One region of the Kitasatospora sp. NBC_01246 genome, then DNA from elsewhere that is predicted to be linked to it. Evidence: riboswitches for the same ligand, from Rfam matches in the RefSeq annotation. Region 1 holds a riboswitch; each other region holds the start of a gene.

Evidence for each region. Region 1 has a riboswitch for cobalamin ahead of metE (5-methyltetrahydropteroyltriglutamate--homocysteine S-methyltransferase). Riboswitches for the same ligand answer to the same signal wherever they lie in the genome.
Region 2: linked by a shared signal. The riboswitch ahead of OG618_RS27820 (NAD(P)-binding domain-containing protein) and the one ahead of metE (5-methyltetrahydropteroyltriglutamate--homocysteine S-methyltransferase) in region 1 are both predicted to bind cobalamin.
Region 3: linked by a shared signal. The riboswitch ahead of OG618_RS26760 (cobalamin biosynthesis protein) and the one ahead of metE (5-methyltetrahydropteroyltriglutamate--homocysteine S-methyltransferase) in region 1 are both predicted to bind cobalamin.

What each region holds. Positions count from the first base shown of each region.
Region 1 covers NZ_CP108484.1:1,888,280-1,893,684, forward strand. The annotation lists gene OG618_RS08050 (SDR family NAD(P)-dependent oxidoreductase) at 1-126, shown strand, start outside; gene metE (5-methyltetrahydropteroyltriglutamate--homocysteine S-methyltransferase) at 20-2,329, opposite strand; cobalamin riboswitch at 2,468-2,691, opposite strand; gene OG618_RS08060 (hypothetical protein) at 2,780-2,902, shown strand; gene cobF (precorrin-6A synthase (deacetylating)) at 3,054-3,812, shown strand; gene OG618_RS08070 (CopD family protein) at 3,775-4,056, opposite strand; gene OG618_RS08075 (MarR family winged helix-turn-helix transcriptional regulator) at 4,150-4,776, opposite strand; gene OG618_RS08080 (M56 family metallopeptidase) at 5,025-5,405, opposite strand, start outside.
Region 2 covers NZ_CP108484.1:6,551,240-6,556,644, reverse strand. The annotation lists gene OG618_RS27825 (acyl-CoA dehydrogenase family protein) at 1-632, shown strand, start outside; partial or broken gene OG618_RS27820 (NAD(P)-binding domain-containing protein) at 961-1,738, opposite strand; cobalamin riboswitch at 1,752-1,875, opposite strand; rRNA gene rrf (5S ribosomal RNA) at 2,113-2,229, opposite strand; rRNA gene OG618_RS27810 (23S ribosomal RNA) at 2,315-5,405, opposite strand, start outside.
Region 3 covers NZ_CP108484.1:6,181,819-6,187,223, reverse strand. The annotation lists gene OG618_RS26770 (alpha/beta hydrolase family protein) at 1-480, opposite strand, end outside; gene OG618_RS26765 (helix-turn-helix domain-containing protein) at 838-1,551, opposite strand; cobalamin riboswitch at 1,764-1,956, shown strand; gene OG618_RS26760 (cobalamin biosynthesis protein) at 2,050-3,021, shown strand; gene OG618_RS26755 (cobyric acid synthase) at 3,018-4,535, shown strand; gene OG618_RS26750 (putative cobaltochelatase) at 4,528-5,405, shown strand, end outside.

The DNA.
Region 1 (5,405 bases):
CGCCCGCTCCGGCGCGGTGTCAGCCGCCCAGTTCGGCGCGGACCAGCCTGGCCGCCTCGACCAGGTGCTCCAGCGAGGCCCGGGTCTCCGTCCAACCGCGGGTCTTCAGGCCGCAGTCGGGGTTGACCCAGAGCCGCTCGGCCGGGATCGCGGCCAGCCCGGCGCGGAGCAGCGAGGCCGCCTCCTCGGTGCTCGGCACCCGGGGCGAGTGGATGTCGTAGACGCCGGGGCCGACCTCGCGCGGGTAGCCTGCCCCGGCCAGCTCGTGGGCGACCTCCATGTGCGAGCGGGCCGCCTCCAGGGAGATCACGTCGGCGTCGAGCTCGTCGATGGCGGTCATGATCGCGCCGAACTCGGCGTAGCACATGTGGGTGTGGATCTGGGTGTCGGCGCGGACCCCGGAGGTGGAGAGCCGGAAGGACTCGGTGGCCCACTCCAGATAGGCCGCCCGGTCGGCGGACCGCAGCGGCAGGGTCTCGCGCAGCGCCGGCTCGTCGACCTGGATGACGGCGGCGCCGGCGGCCTCCAGGTCGGTGACCTCGTCGCGCAGGGCGAGCGCGACCTGCCGGGCGGTGTCGCCGGTCGGCTGGTCGTCCCGGACGAAGGACCAGGCGAGCATGGTCACCGGTCCGGTGAGCATGCCCTTGACCGGACGGTCCGTCAGATCGGCCGCGTAGCGGTACCAGTCGACAGTCATCGGGTGCGGGCGGGAGATGTCCCCGGCCAGCACCGGCGGCCGGACGTAGCGGGTGCCGTAGGACTGCACCCAGCCGTGCCGGGTGGCCAGGTAGCCGGTCAGCTGCTCGGCGAAGTACTGCACCATGTCGTTGCGTTCGGGCTCGCCGTGGACGAGCACGTCGAGGCCCGCCTTCTCCTGGTAGGCGATCACCTCGCGGACCTCGGCCCGCATCCGGTCCCGGTAGGTTCCGTCGTCGATGCGGCCGGCGCGCAGGTCGGCGCGGGCGGTGCGCAGTTCGGTGGTCTGCGGGAAGGAGCCGATGGTGGTGGTCGGCAGCAGCGGCAGGCCGAGCCGGGCCCGCTGCGCCTCGGCGCGCTCGGGGTAGGCCGGGGCGCGGCGGGCGTCCTCGGGGGCGGTGGCGGCGACCCGGGCCCGGACGGCCGGGTCGCGGGTCAGCGCCGAGCCGGCGCGGGAGGCCAGGTCGGCCCGGTTGGCGGCCAGTTGGGCCGCGATGGTGTCGGTGCCGTGGGCCAGGCCGCGGGCCAGGGTGGCGACCTCGGTGGACTTCTGACGGGCGAAGGCGAGCCAGCGGGCGACCTGCGGGTCGAGGTCGCGCTCCAGGTCGGCGTCGAGCGGGACGTGCAGCAGCGAGCAGGACGGTGCGACGTCGACCCGGTCCGCCAGGCCGAGCAACGTGCCGAGGGTGGCGAGGGACTTCTCCAGGTTGTTGATCCAGATGTTGCGGCCGTCCACCACACCCGCCACCAGGCGCTTGCCGGGCACTCCGCCGACGGCGGCGAGGTCGTCGAGGTTGGCGGCGCCGGGGCCGGTGAAGTCCAGGCCGATGCCCTCGATCGGGGCCTTGGCCAGGACGGGCAGGGCCTCGCCGAGCCGGTCGAAGTAGCTGGTGACCAGCAGTTGCGGGCGGTCGGTGAGCGCACCGAGCTCGCGGTAGACGCGGGTGGCGGCGTTCAGTTCGGCCGGGGTGCGGTCCTGGACGAGCGCGGGCTCGTCCAGCTGGACCCAGTCGGCGCCGGCGGCCCGCAGGTCGGCGAGGAGTTCCGCGTAGACGGGCAGCAGCCGGTCCAGCAGGGTGACCGGCCGGAAGTCGGCGGCCACGCCGGGGGCGGGCTTGGCGAGCAGCAGGTAGGTCAGCGGTCCGACCAGCACGGGCCGGGGGCGGTGGCCGAGGCCGAGCGCCTCACGCAGTTCGGAGACCGGCTTGGCGGAGTTCGCGGCGAAGACCGTGTCCGGGCCCAACTCCGGTACGAGGTAGTGGTAGTTGGTGTCGAACCACTTGGTCATCTCCAGCGGTGCGACGTCCTGGGTGCCGCGCGCCATGGCGAAGTAGCCGTCCAGCGGGTCGGTGTCGACGGCGGCGCGGTGGCGGGCCGGGATGGCGCCGACCGCGACCGTGGTGTCCAGGACGTGGTCGTAGAGCGAGAAGTCGCCGGTGGGGACTTCGGTGATGCCCGCGTCGGCCAGCTGCCGCCAGTTGGCGCGGCGCAGGACGGCGGCGGTGGCGTGCAGGGCGGCGGCGTCGACGCGGCCCGCCCAGTACCCCTCGACGGCCTTCTTCAGCTCCCGGTCGGCACCCTGCCTCGGGTAGCCGTACACGGTGGCCTGCGGGGTGGTGGAACTCGGTGACACGGAACTCTCCTTCGCGAGTCGCGCTGCGATCCCGGGAGAGCACGACGGCGTGGAGGTACGGCAGTGGGGGCACGGCACCGGGGTGGGCCCGCCCGCTCCGCCGACCCGCCCTCGAGGTCACCGAGATCACCGCGTGCGGGGTGCACGCGGGCAGTGGCAGGTCTTCGGACTCGCGGGCGCGTCCGCCTGGCTTCCAGGCCGGACACCTACTGGCCGTCGCTTCCCGGGCCCGGCTGGGCCCAGTGCGTGTGACGGCGGTCGTTCCCACTCACCGCTGCGGGGCAGTCCCGGATTCCCACCGGGTTCCCTCTTGCGACGCCGTGGCTGGAGGACACGGCGAACCGACTGCACCGCCCACCCTAGGCCCATCACCGGCGGCGCGTCAGTGATTGTCCGGATCGCGGATGGCCGGGACGGCCCCGGCGGCCCCCGGCCGCCCGGGCAGTTCAGGTGGTGGTCGAGGCGGTGGTCGAGGACGAGCGCGTCACGAAGGACGTGCTGGTCACCCCGGCCAAGGTGCTCGCCGCCGCGCACGCCGTGCCGGCTACCCCCGACGGCGGAGCCAGAACATGACGGCCCGCCATGGCGACGGCCGAAAGGCCGGGTCAGGGGCGCGTGCATGACGTCACAGTGCCACCGGACCGGTCGCCCGCGGCCCACCCGGCGGTTCGCCCGGGACCGGCCGCGCCCGGCGGACGGGCAGCCGCACGGCACAATCACTGTCATGCGGCACATCTTCCTCATCGGCATCGGGGCGGGCGATCCCGACCACCTCACCCTGCAGGCGGTCAAGGCCCTCGCCCGCACCGACGTCTTCTTCATCCTCGACAAGAACGAGGAACGGCAGGACCTCATCCGGCTGCGCCGGCAACTGCTGACCGAGCACGGCCGCCCCGGCCACCGCGTCATCGAGGTCGCGGACGCCGAGCGGGACCGCGCCACCCCGGCGTACACCGCGGCCGTGGACGACTGGCGCACCCGCCGGGCCGACCTGGTCGAGCGGCTGGTCGCCGAGCACCTCGGCCCGGAGGAGACCGGCGCGTTCCTGGTCTGGGGCGACCCGAGCCTCTACGACAGCGTCATCGCCGTGATCGACGAGGTCCTGGCCCGCGGCGGCGCCACCTTCGGGTACGAGGTGGTCCCGGGCATCAGCAGCGTCTCGGCGCTCGCCGCCCGGCACCGCACCACCCTGACCCGGGTCGGCCGCCCGCTGCAGATCACCACCGGCCGCCGTCTCGCCGAGGGCTTCCCCGAGCAGGTGGACGACGTGGTGGTGATGCTGGACGGGCGGGCCGCGTTCACCGGGATCGATCCCGAGGGGCTGGAGATCTTCTACGGCGCCTACCTGGGCACCCCGGACGAGATCCTCGTCTCCGGCCCCCTCGCCGAAACCGCCCCCCGGATCCGCGCGCTCCGCGACGAGGCCCGCGAACGCAAGGGCTGGATCATGGACACCTACCTCCTCCGCCGCTCCGGGAGCTGACCCACACCCGCCCCCGGGCCGACCGGCCCGGGGCCCGGGCGATTCGGGGCCTCAGCCGGAACTGGTTGAAGGCGCCCGCGGTGACCAGGCCGACGACCAGCAGGATCTTGACCAGCAGGGCGGTGCCGTAGCCGGTGGTCCAGAGCGGGGAGACCGCGCCGACGTGCTTCCAGCCGAGCCGGAGGCCGGCGACGGTGACCGCGCCGACGCAGATCATCGCGACCGGACTGAAGCGGCGCCACATCTCGGCCCAGAGCAGGCCGGCCCCGTCGCCGAGGCGGCCGGGGTGACCGATCAGTGGCGCGCGGCGCCCGTTTCACCTGGTGAGGCGGGACGGCTACGAACCGGCCGGGGCCCCGCCGCCGTCCCGGCCGGCCACGTCCTCGGACCGCTCGCCGGCCACCCCGGGCGCCCCGGCTGCCCCGCCGGCGCCCTCGCGCTCGACGGCCCACTCCGTACGGCGTTCGCGGGTCAGGACCCAGTCGGCGGCCCGGCGCGGAGCCGAGCCCGCCGAGCCGCTCCGGGCGGCGGCGGCGCACACCCGCCGCAGCAGGGAGTTCAACTGGGTGCGCTCACCGCGCGTCAGGGACACCAGCAGGTCGTCCTGCACGGCCGACTCGTCGCTGTGCAGGATCTCCAGCGCGAGCTGCCCCGAGGAGGTGAGCGTCAGCACCTCGTGCCGACCGCCGACCTGGACGAACAGGGACTGGACCAGGCCCGCCGCGACGAGATCGTCGAGGGTCTGCGCGGTGTCGACCGCACCCCCGTCGATCCCGGCGACCAGGTCGGGTCGGGCGTGCGGGCCCAGCCGGGCCAGCGTGGAGAGGACGGACAGGTGCGCCGGGCTCATCCCCCGGAACTCCAGGCGCGCCGCGAGCAGGGCGTCCGCCGCCCGGCCGGCCGCCGACAGGAGGTGGACGGTCTGCTCGAAGGGACTCGACGATCCCTTCCCCCTGTCGTACACGTCGCATCCAATCGCTGGTGGAGGGCTGCACCACCTCCGGCGGGGGTCACGGGACCACCGACGCCATGCCACGCTGCCGAACGCCGATCACCGGAGGGCCGCGAAGCCCGCTCGCGCGCCGCGCCGGGCACGGCGCCGCACGGCGCACCGAGGCCAACGATAGCCGCGCCACGCCGATCGGTCTACATCGATGTCGTCCGCGACACCCGCTCCCCCGCCGCCGGCGGCCGGCGCCGACAACGGCCCCGTCACCGGCCCGGGACGGCCCGCGCGGCGTACTCCACGTACTCGTGCAGCCCGTACGCCAGCCCCGGGATCAGCACCGACACCGCCACCACCGCCACCAGCCAGGCCACGCCCACCCGCACCGCGCGACCGCGCGGCAGGACCGGCACCGACCCCAGCAGCGCCTCGACCCGCCGCGGCACCGGACCGGCGCCCACCGACAGCAACGGGTTCCGGCTCCCGCCCGCCCGGGTGGCGGCGGACCCGGCCAGCGCCGCCCGCGCGATCGCCGTCGCCGCCAGCCGGCGGTCCCCCACCGACCCGGCCGCGGCCTCGTCGGCCCACCGTTCCAGGTGGAAGCCCAGCGCCTCCCGCAGGCCCCGCAGCGCCGGGTGCACCGCCGC
Region 2 (5,405 bases), 4.7 Mb from region 1:
GCATGCCCTGGGGCGGCATCGTCTTCACCGAGGCCACCGTCTCCGAGGCCGACGTGGTGCCCGTGCCGTTCGGCGAACTGGCCGGTGAGCTGGCCGAACTGATGGCCTGGGGCTGGCTGCTGATCTCCGTCTCGGCCATCGCCATCGCCGAGTCCGCACTGGACGCCTCGGTCCGGTACGCGGGTGAGCGGGTCTCCTTCGGGCGGCCCCTGGCGCACATGGAGGGCGTGCAGACCCAGCTCGCCGAATCCCGGGCCCAGATCGACGCCGCCCGGGTGCTGGCCCGCCGGGCGGTGACCGAGCTCGCCGCCGGCCGGTCGGCCCGGGAGGCGATCGCCATGCTCAAGATCTACGCCACCGAGATGGCCGTCGAGGTCGCCGCCCGCGCCGTGCAGATCCACGGCGCGGCCGGCGTCACCCGGGGCCACGAGGTGGAGCGCCTCTACCGGGACGCCCAGATGAACGTCATCGGCGGGTTCACCTCGAACCGGCTGCGGGAGACGGTCGCCGAGAGCCTGGGCCTGGGCCCGGCGGTCTACCGGCCGTTCGACTGGGTGGCACCGGCCGGTCTCGGTACCGATCCGGCGGGCTTCGACGGCCTCACCCGGCCCGCCGGGGCCGTTCCCGCGTAGCTCCGCGGTCCGGCACCACCCAGGGGTTCTTCCGGCCCGGCCCGCGGCGGGCCGGAAGAACCCCCGGATACCGGGACCGGCCGGCCGGTCGAATTCCCGGCGGACCGGAATTCGTCACGGCGAATTCATCTCCGGCAACACCACGGGTACATTCCTCCGGCGTAGTGCCGGGTATCCGTGCCGGGTATCCGTGAGGGGAATACGTGGCTCGAACCGGTGGCGGGATTCCGGGCCGACCCGCCGGTCGGCTTCCCGGCACTCCCGGGCATTTCCCGGGGCCGACCGGCCGGGGCCATTCGCGAGGCGGCCCCGGCCGGTCGGCCGGTATTCACCGACGGGTCTGCTCGCCCCCCTCCCGGAGGGTCGTGATGATGGCCGAGAAGTCCAGCCCCGCACCCTCGGCGGCGGCGAAGTCCGCATACAACTCCGCTGCCCTCAGGCCGAGTTCCACCGACAGGCCGGCGGCCTTGACCGCTCCGGCGGCCAGTCCGAGCTCCTTGGCCATCAACGCGGCGGCGAAGCCGGCCCGGTCGTCACGGTTGGCGGGGCTGGCCGGCACCGGGCCGGGGACGGGGCAGTTGCCGGTCAGCGCCCCACACTGGCCGGAGGCGGTCTAGGCGACGTCGAACAGCGCCTGGTGGCTGAGTCCGAGGCTCTCCCCAGCACGCACGCCTCGCTGACCGCGATCATCGAGATCCCGAGGATCATGTCGTTGCAGATCTTCGCAGCCTGCCCGGCGCCCGAGGGGCCGCAGTGCACGACCTTGGCGCCCATCGCCGGCGGCACCGGTCCGGCGGCGGCGAGGTCCGCCGCCGCGGCGCCCACCATGAAGTTGAGGCTCCCGGCGGTCGCGCCGGGCACGCCGCCGGAGACCGGCGCGCCGATCGCCCGGTGCCCGGGCCGTCCGCGAGCTCGTGGGCGGACCGGGCATCGCCCACGTCGACGGTGGAGCAGTCGACGAAGAGCGTGCCCGGGCGGGCGGCGGGCAGCAGGTCCGCGTAGGCCGCCAGCAGGTGGTGGCCGGCCGGTAGCACGGTGACCACCACCTCGGCGTCGCGCACCGCCAAGGCCGCCGAGGCCGCCGCGACGAAACCGGCCGTCTCCGCCACGGATCATCACAGGCCTGCTCCCGGATCACTGCGCGCCGCCCGGTCTTCCCGGCTGGGCACCAGTGACTGGCACTGCGACAACGCACTCCCCGGTCACAGTGGCGGGACCGTGCCGGATTCACACCGGCTTCCCTGCACTGCGGGCCTTGTTCACGACCATTTAGTCGGGCGTCCTAGTAGTTCCAGGGTGCCGCCGCGCCGGTCCGGGCAGCCCTACGGGCGACGGACCTCCTGCTGTGACGCTCCGTGGTCGAGCCCGGGGGGAGGCCGCAGTTGGGCCGGCCGCGTCGGCACCTGGCTGGTGGCGTCTTTCTCCGGAAACGCAAAGAACCCCCCGATCCTTACGGACCGGGGGGTTCTTTGGAATGATTGTTCGGCGGCGTCCTACTCTCCCACAGGGTCCCCCCTGCAGTACCATCGGCGCTGTGAGGCTTAGCTTCCGGGTTCGGAATGTAACCGGGCGTTTCCCTCACGCTATGACCACCGAAACACTATGAAACTTATCACCGCACCCACGACAGGCCATGTCATGGGGGTCGTTGTTTCAGAACAACACAGTGGACGCGAGCAACTGAGGACAAGCCCTCGGCCTATTAGTACCGGTCAACTCCACCCCTTACGAGGCTTCCATATCCGGCCTATCAACCCAGTCGTCTACTGGGAGCCTTACCCTCTCAAGGAGGTGGGAGTGCTCATCTCGAAGCAGGCTTCCCGCTTAGATGCTTTCAGCGGTTATCCCTCCCGAACGTAGCCAACCAGCCATGCCCTTGGCAGGACAACTGGCACACCAGAGGTTCGTCCGTCCCGGTCCTCTCGTACTAGGGACAGCCCTTCTCAACACTCCTACGCGCACAGCGGATAGGGACCGAACTGTCTCACGACGTTCTAAACCCAGCTCGCGTACCGCTTTAATGGGCGAACAGCCCAACCCTTGGGACCTACTCCAGCCCCAGGATGCGACGAGCCGACATCGAGGTGCCAAACCATCCCGTCGATATGGACTCTTGGGGAAGATCAGCCTGTTATCCCCGGGGTACCTTTTATCCGTTGAGCGACGGCGCTTCCACAAGCCACCGCCGGATCACTAGTCCCGACTTTCGTCCCTGCTCGACCCGTCAGTCTCACAGTCAAGCTCCCTTGTGCACTTACACTCAACACCTGATTGCCAACCAGGCTGAGGGAACCTTTGGGCGCCTCCGTTACTCTTTAGGAGGCAACCGCCCCAGTTAAACTACCCACCAGACACTGTCCCTGATCCGGATCACGGACCCAGGTTAGACATCCAGCACGACCAGAGTGGTATTTCAACGACGACTCCACAACAACTGGCGTTGCTGCTTCAAAGTCTCCCACCTATCCTACACAAGCCGAACCGAACACCAATATCAAGCTATAGTAAAGGTCCCGGGGTCTTTCCGTCCTGCTGCGCGAAACGAGCATCTTTACTCGTAATGCAATTTCACCGGGCCTATGGTTGAGACAGTCGAGAAGTCGTTACGCCATTCGTGCAGGTCGGAACTTACCCGACAAGGAATTTCGCTACCTTAGGATGGTTATAGTTACCACCGCCGTTTACTGGCGCTTAAGTTCTCAGCTTCGCCCGGACGAATCCAAGCTAACCGGTCCCCTTAACGTTCCAGCACCGGGCAGGCGTCAGTCCGTATACATCGCCTTACGGCTTCGCACGGACCTGTGTTTTTAGTAAACAGTCGCTTCTCGCTGGTCTCTGCGGCCACCCCCAGCTCAGAGTGCAAGACTCATCACCAGGAATGGCCCCCCTTCTCCCGAAGTTACGGGGGCATTTTGCCGAGTTCCTTAACCATAGTTCACCCGAACGCCTCGGTATTCTCTACCTGACCACCTGAGTCGGTTTGGGGTACGGGCCGCCATGAAACTCGCTAGAGGCTTTTCTCGACAGCATAGGATCATCCACTTCACCACAATCGGCTCGGCATCAGGTCTCAGCCTTAATGAGTGACGGATTTGCCTATCACTCGGCCTACACCCTTACCCCGGGACAACCACCGCCCGGGCTGGACTACCTTCCTGCGTCACCCCATCGCTCACCTACTACAGACTTGGATCAGCGGCTCCACCACGTCCCTTTGTCCGAAGACTCCGGGCCGGCTTCACGGCTTTAGCATCACCTGGTTCGACGTTGGCGCTTCAAAGCGGGTACGGGAATATCAACCCGTTGTCCATCGACTACGCCTGTCGGCCTCGCCTTAGGTCCCGACTTACCCTGGGCAGATCAGCTTGACCCAGGAACCCTTGGTCAATCGGCGCAAGAGTTTCTCACTCTTGTATCGCTACTCATGCCTGCATTCTCACTCGTGTACCGTCCACAACTGGTTTCCACCGCCGCTTCACCCGGCACACGACGCTCCCCTACCCATCACAGCAGGCGTTGGCCCTATATGCTGCAATGACACGACTTCGGTGATGTGCTTGAGCCCCGCTACATTGTCGGCGCGGAATCACTTGACCAGTGAGCTATTACGCACTCTTTCAAGGGTGGCTGCTTCTAAGCCAACCTCCTGGTTGTCTCTGCGACTCCACATCCTTTCCCACTTAGCACACGCTTAGGGACCTTAGTCGGTGTTCTGGGCTGTTTCCCTCTCGACCATGGAGCTTATCCCCCACAGTCTCACTGCCACGCTCTCACTTACCGGCATTCGGAGTTTGGCTAAGGTCAGTAACCCGGTGAGGCCCATCGCCTATCCAGTGCTCTACCTCCGGCAAGAAACACGTGACGCTGCACCTAAATGCATTTCGGGGAGAACCAGCTATCACGGAGTTTGATTGGCCTTTCACCCCTAACCACAGGTCATCCCCCAGGTTTTCAACCCTGGTGGGTTCGGTCCTCCACGAAGTCTTACCTCCGCTTCAACCTGCCCATGGCTAGATCACTCCGCTTCGGGTCTTGGGCATGCAACTCAAACGCCCTATTCGGACTCGCTTTCGCTACGGCTACCCCACACGGGTTAACCTCGCTACACACCGCAAACTCGCAGGCTCATTCTTCAAAAGGCACGCAGTCACGGCCCATCAGCAAGCTGATGAACGACGCTCCCACGGCTTGTAGGCACACGGTTTCAGGTACTATTTCACTCCGCTCCCGCGGTACTTTTCACCATTCCCTCACGGTACTATCCGCTATCGGTCACCAGGGAATATTTAGGCTTAGCGGGTGGTCCCGCCAGATTCACACGGGATTTCTCGGGCCCCGTGCTACTTGGGTGTTCTCCAAACGAGCCGTACAGATTTCGTCTACGGGGGTCTTACCCTCTACGCCGGACCTTTCGCATGTCCTTCGACTACCCATACGGTTTCTGACTCGTCGACCGGCCGGCAGACCGATCAAGAAGAATCCCACGACCCCGCGATGGCAACCCCTGCCGGGTCTCACACCATCGCGGTTTAGCCTCATCCGGTTTCGCTCGCCACTACTCCCGGAATCACGGTTGTTTTCTCTTCCTGCGGGTACTGAGATGTTTCACTTCCCCGCGTTCCCTCCACATACCCTATGTGTTCAGGTATGGGTGACAGCCCATGACGACTGCCGGGTTTCCCCATTCGGAAACCCCCGGATCAAAGCCTGGTTGACGGCTCCCCGGGGACTATCGTGGCCTCCCACGTCCTTCATCGGTTCCTGGTGCCAAGG
Region 3 (5,405 bases), 4.3 Mb from region 1:
GGGGCCGTGCACCAGGATCACCCAGGTGCCCCGCTTGCCGTCCAGCCGCCAGGCGGGCAGCGCGCCCAGCTCGCCCTGGACGGCGGTCTCGGTGTACGGCAGGCCGAGGGCGCTGGTCGGGTCGCCGAGGTGGACGCGGGGCGTGAAGCGGACCGCGGTACCGGGGGCCAGGGTGCCGCGATCGGCGCGGACCAGCCGGCGGGTGACGCCCCGCTCGTCGGCGTGCAGGATCTCGCCGACCACCGCGTGCCCCCCGTCGCCCCACTCGACGGCCCAGCGGCCGGGGCGGGCGCTCTCGGCGCTGCGGGTGAAGGTGGCCCGTCCGGCGGCGAGGGTCAGCACCACGACGGGGCCGGCGGCCCGCTCACGGCCGACCGCCGGGCGGACCATCCGCTCGGAGGCCCTCCGGCCGATCAGCAGCACGGCGGCCCCGGTGCCGACGGCGGCGGCCGCCACGGCGGCTGCGGTTCCCCAACGCATATCGCTCCCCGCTCTGTTGGTCGCGGACTGGGCAGTCTGCCCACCAGTCCACTCGCGGGGGCGCCACCCGGCCACCGGACGCGGCCGTCCGGGTCACGGCGGCGCGGGTCTTGGCCGGGTCACGGCGGCGCGGGTCTTGGCCGGGTCACGGCGGCGCGGGTCTTGGCCGGGTCACGGCGGCGGGGGTCTTGGCCGGGTCACGGCGGCGGGGGTCTTGGCCGGGTCACGGCGGCACGGGAACCGGCTGCGGGAAGCGGCGGCGCGGTTCTCGGCCCTCTGGTCACGGCGGCGCGGGAAGCGGCAGAGGGAGGGCAGGGAGGGGAGGCGCCGCGCGGGGGCGGCGCGGTACCGGCCCCGTCAGACCGGGATCTCGGTCTCCAGCCGCTCCAGCAGCTCCCAGAACCGCTCGCCGAGCGGCCGGGCCGCCGCCGCGCGGGTGTCCGCCGCCGGGGCCGGGGAGCCCCAGCTGCCGACGCCCCAGTGGGAGGTGACCTGGTACTCGCTCTGCAGCGCCGTCAGCACGGCGGTGAGGTCGCCCTCGTGCACCGGCACGATCCGGCCGATCGGCCGGAGCTGCGCCTGCCAGCGGCCGTCCACGCACTGCCGCAGCCGCCGGTCCAGCTCCTGCGCCCGGCCGGTCACCGCGACCAGCTCGCGCAGGGTCGTGCCGAGCACCTGGGCCAGCGCGTGGGTCTGCTCCTGGTCGCCGTCCCACTGACCGGTCGCCTCGGCCCGCTGGTAGCGGTCCAGTGCGAGGCCGATCCGGTGGGCCGCGCTCTCCTGGTTGAGCTCCCGGGCGACCCGGAAGTCCCGCAGCCGGGCCGGGCGGACGCCCATCAGCTGGGCCGGCGGGCACCAGAGCGCCCGGGCCAGGGCGATGAACTCGTCCTCGGCGGGGCGCAGCTCGCCGCTCTCCCAGCCGAGCACGTGGGAGGGCAGCAGCCGGACGCCGTGCGCGGCCATGCCCTCGACCACCTGCTCGGGGGTCAGCCCGAGGCCGGCGCGGTGCGCGCGGGCGGCCGCGGGCGAGAAGGGCACCGGGGGCACGGCGGGTGGCTGTCTGCGTCGCATGGCCCGACGGTAGGGGGCGGTCCGGCCGCCCCCCAGCCGCCGAACACACGAAGCGGACCCGGAGGCTCCTCTGGGTGACTGGACGATCGCACAGGCTGTCATGCCCCTGCGGGGGGTGCCGATCGGAGGTAGCGACGGGGTCGGGCGGCCCGGCTCCGCTGTGACCAACCCCTCCGTGACCTTGGTTGACGCACGGTTCGGCCGCGTGATGGGATCCTTCAGCCAAACGGAGGCATGCAGAGGAAGCCGGTGCGAGTCCGGCGCGGTCCCGCCACTGTCACCGGGGAGCACACTCGGAGTCCCTCCTCCGCCGGCCACGGCGCCGGAGGGGGCCCATCGCGGCGGGCCGTCAGAAGCCGCCGCCGGGCCCGGGGGTGCGTTCGACCCGGAAGCCAGGAGACTCTCGCCCCCGGTACGTCGATCCAGGGCGCGGACCCTGAGTGAGGACACGCACGCGATGCAGGCTGCCCCGACCTTCCGAGCCCTCTGCTGTCCACCGTGCGCCCGCTGACCCGCGCCGCCGCCTTCACCCTGGGGGCCGCGGCCGGGTACCTCGCCGACGCCCGCTTCGCCGACCCGCGCCTCGGCCACCCGGTGGCCGTCTTCGGCGGTGCGGCCGGCCGGCTGGAGCGGCGGATCTGGCGGGACGACCGCGCCGTCGGAACGGCTTTCACGGCGCTCTGCGTGGGCACCGTCGCGGCCGGCGCGCTGGCGGCCGACCGCACCCTGGGCCGCCGGCCGCTCGGGCGGGCCGCGCTGGCCGCCGCCGCGACCTGGACGGTGCTCGGCGGCACCTCGCTCACCCGCGAGGCCCGCACGATCGGACGCTCGCTCGCCGCGCACGACCTCGCGGCGGCGCGGCAGCGGCTGCCGCACCTGTGCGGGCGGGACCCGAGCGCCCTCGACGAGGGGCAGATCGCCCGCGCGGTGGTCGAGTCGGTCGCCGAGAACACCGCCGACGCCGTGGTCAACGCACTCGTCTGGGGCGCCCTCGCGGGCACGCCCGGGCTGCTGGCGTTCCGCGCGGTCAACACCCTGGACGCGATGGTCGGCCACCGCTCGCCGCGCCACGCCCGGTTCGGCTGGGCCTCGGCGCGGCTGGACGACGTGGCGGGCTGGCCGGGCGCGCGGCTGACCGCGCTGCTGACCGTCGCCGCCGCGCCCGAGCCCCGGACGGCCTGGCGGGTCTGGCGCCGGGACGGCTCCGCCCACCCCAGCCCCAACGCGGGCCAGGCCGAGTCGGCCTTCGCCGGCGCCGTCGGCGTGCGGCTCGGCGGCACCCTGCGGTACGGCGCCCGGGTCGAGCACCGGCCGGTACTGGGCGGCGAGCTGCGACCGGTGACGGTGGACGACATCGAGCGCGCCTGCCGGCTCTCCCGCCGGGTGGGACTGCTCGCACTGGGTACGACCGTCGCCGGGCACGCCGTCGTGCAGGCACTCAAGGCGGGGACGAGAAGGGGGAGCGCATGAGCAACGCACTGCTGGTCGCCGGGACGACCTCGGACGCCGGCAAGAGCGTGGTCACCGCGGGCATCTGCCGCTGGCTGGCCCGTCAGGGCGTCGCCGTGGCGCCGTTCAAGGCGCAGAACATGTCGCTGAACTCCTTCGTCACCGCCGACGGTGCCGAGATCGGCCGCGCCCAGGCGATGCAGGCCCAGGCGGCCCGGGTGGAGCCCGAGGCGGCGATGAACCCGGTGCTGCTGAAGCCCGGCGCGGACGGCCGCAGCCAGGTGGTGCTGCTCGGCCGGGCGGTCGCCGAGGTCGGCGCGCTGGACTACCGCGACCGCAAGCCCGTCCTGCTGGAGCGAGCGCTGGAGTGCCTGGCCGACCTGCGCCGGCGCTACGACGTGGTGGTCTGCGAGGGCGCCGGATCGCCCGCCGAGATCAACCTGCGGGACCGGGACATCGCCAACATGGGCCTGGCCACCGCCGCCGGCCTGCCGGTCGTGGTGGTCGGCGACATCGACCGCGGCGGCGTGTTCGCCGCGATGTACGGGACGCTGGCGCTGCTGTCGGAGCAGGACCAGCGCCATGTGGCGGGCTGGTTCGTCAACAAGTTCCGCGGCGACGCGCGGCTACTGGCGCCCGGGCTGGAGATGCTGCGCGAGCTGACCGGCCGTCCGGTGCTGGGCACCCTGCCGATGCTGTCCGGGCTCTGGCTGGACGCCGAGGACTCCCTGGACCTGACCACCGTGGTGGACCGCGCCGAGGGGCGCGGGCCGCTCGGAGCCGACGTGCTGCGGGTGGCCGTGGTGCGCTTCCCCCGGTTGTCCAACTTCACCGACGTGGACGCACTAGCCCAGGAACCCGGGGTGCTGGTCCGCTGGGCCACCCGGCCCGAGGAGCTGGCCGACGCCGACCTGGTGATCCTGCCCGGCACCCGGGCCACCGTGGCCGACCTGGCCTGGCTGCGCGAGCGCGGCCTGGAGCCGGCCCTCAGGGCCCGGGCCGCGCTCGGGCTGCCGGTCCTCGGCGTCTGCGGCGGCTACCAGATGCTCGCGCGCGCCATCCACGACGAGGTCGAGTCGAAGGCCGGTGCCGTCGACGGCCTCGGGCTGCTCCCGACGCACGTCCGGTTCGGCGCCGAGAAGGTGCTCGGCCGACCGGTCGGCGAGGCCTACGGGCAGCCGGTCCAGGGGTACGAGATCCACCACGGGATCGTCACCGTGGAGGGCGGAGAGCCGTTCCTGGACGGCTGCCGGGTGGGGGCGGTCTGGGGCACGACCTGGCACGGCGCGCTGGAGAACGACGGCTTCCGGCGCGCGCTGCTGCGCGAGGTCGCCGCTCTGTCGGGCCGGGCGTTCGTGCCCGCGCCGGACACCTCGTTCGCCGAGGCGCGCGAGGCCCGGCTGGACCGGCTGGGCGACCTGATCGAGGAGCACGCGGACACCGACGCGCTGTGGAAGCTGATCGAGGGCGGGGTGCCGGCCGCGGGTTCGCTGCCGTTCCTGCCGCCCGGGGCCCCCTTGGAGAATCATGAGTGACGTCCGCTACCCCTTCACCGCGATCGTCGGAATGGCCGACCTGCGGCTCGGGCTGCTGCTCAACGCGGTCTCCCCGGCCGTCGGCGGCGTGCTGGTACGGGGTGAGAAGGGCACCGCCAAGTCGACCATGGTGCGGGCGCTGGCCGGTCTGCTCCCGTCCATCGCCGCCGTCGACGGCTGCCGTTTCGCCTGCGACCCGGCCGCGCCGGACCCGGCCTGCCCGGACGGCGCGCACGACGGCGCCGACGAGACCCACCGCCCGGCCCGGCTGGTCGAGCTGCCGGTCGGCGTCTCCGAGGACCGGATCGTCGGCTCGCTGGACCTGGAGCGCGCGCTGGCCGAGGGCGTGAAGGCGTACGAGCCGGGCCTGCTGGCCCGGGCGCACCGGGGCGTGCTCTACATCGACGAGGTCAACCTGCTCCAGGACCACGTGGTGGACCTGCTGCTGGACGCGGCCGCGATGGGCCGCTCCTACGTGGAGCGCGAGGGCGTCTCGGTGCGCCACGCGGCGCGGTTCCTGCTGGTCGGCACGATGAACCCGGAGGAGGGCGAGCTGCGCCCGCAGCTGCTCGACCGGTTCGGCCTGACCGTGGAGATCGCCGCCACCCGGGAGCCGGCCGAGCGCGCCGAGGTGGTCCGCCGCCGGCTGGCGTACGACGCCGACCCGGCCGGGTTCGCCGCGCGGTTCGCCGAGGACGAGCGCGCGCTCGCCGGGCGGATCACCGCGGCCCGGGAGCTGCTGCCCGAGGTGGAGCTGACCGACACGGCGCTGCGCCAGATCACCGCCGTCTGCGCCGCCTTCGAGGTGGACGGGCTGCGCGCGGACATCGTGATGGCCCGCACCGCCGTCGCGCTGGCCGCCTGGGCGGG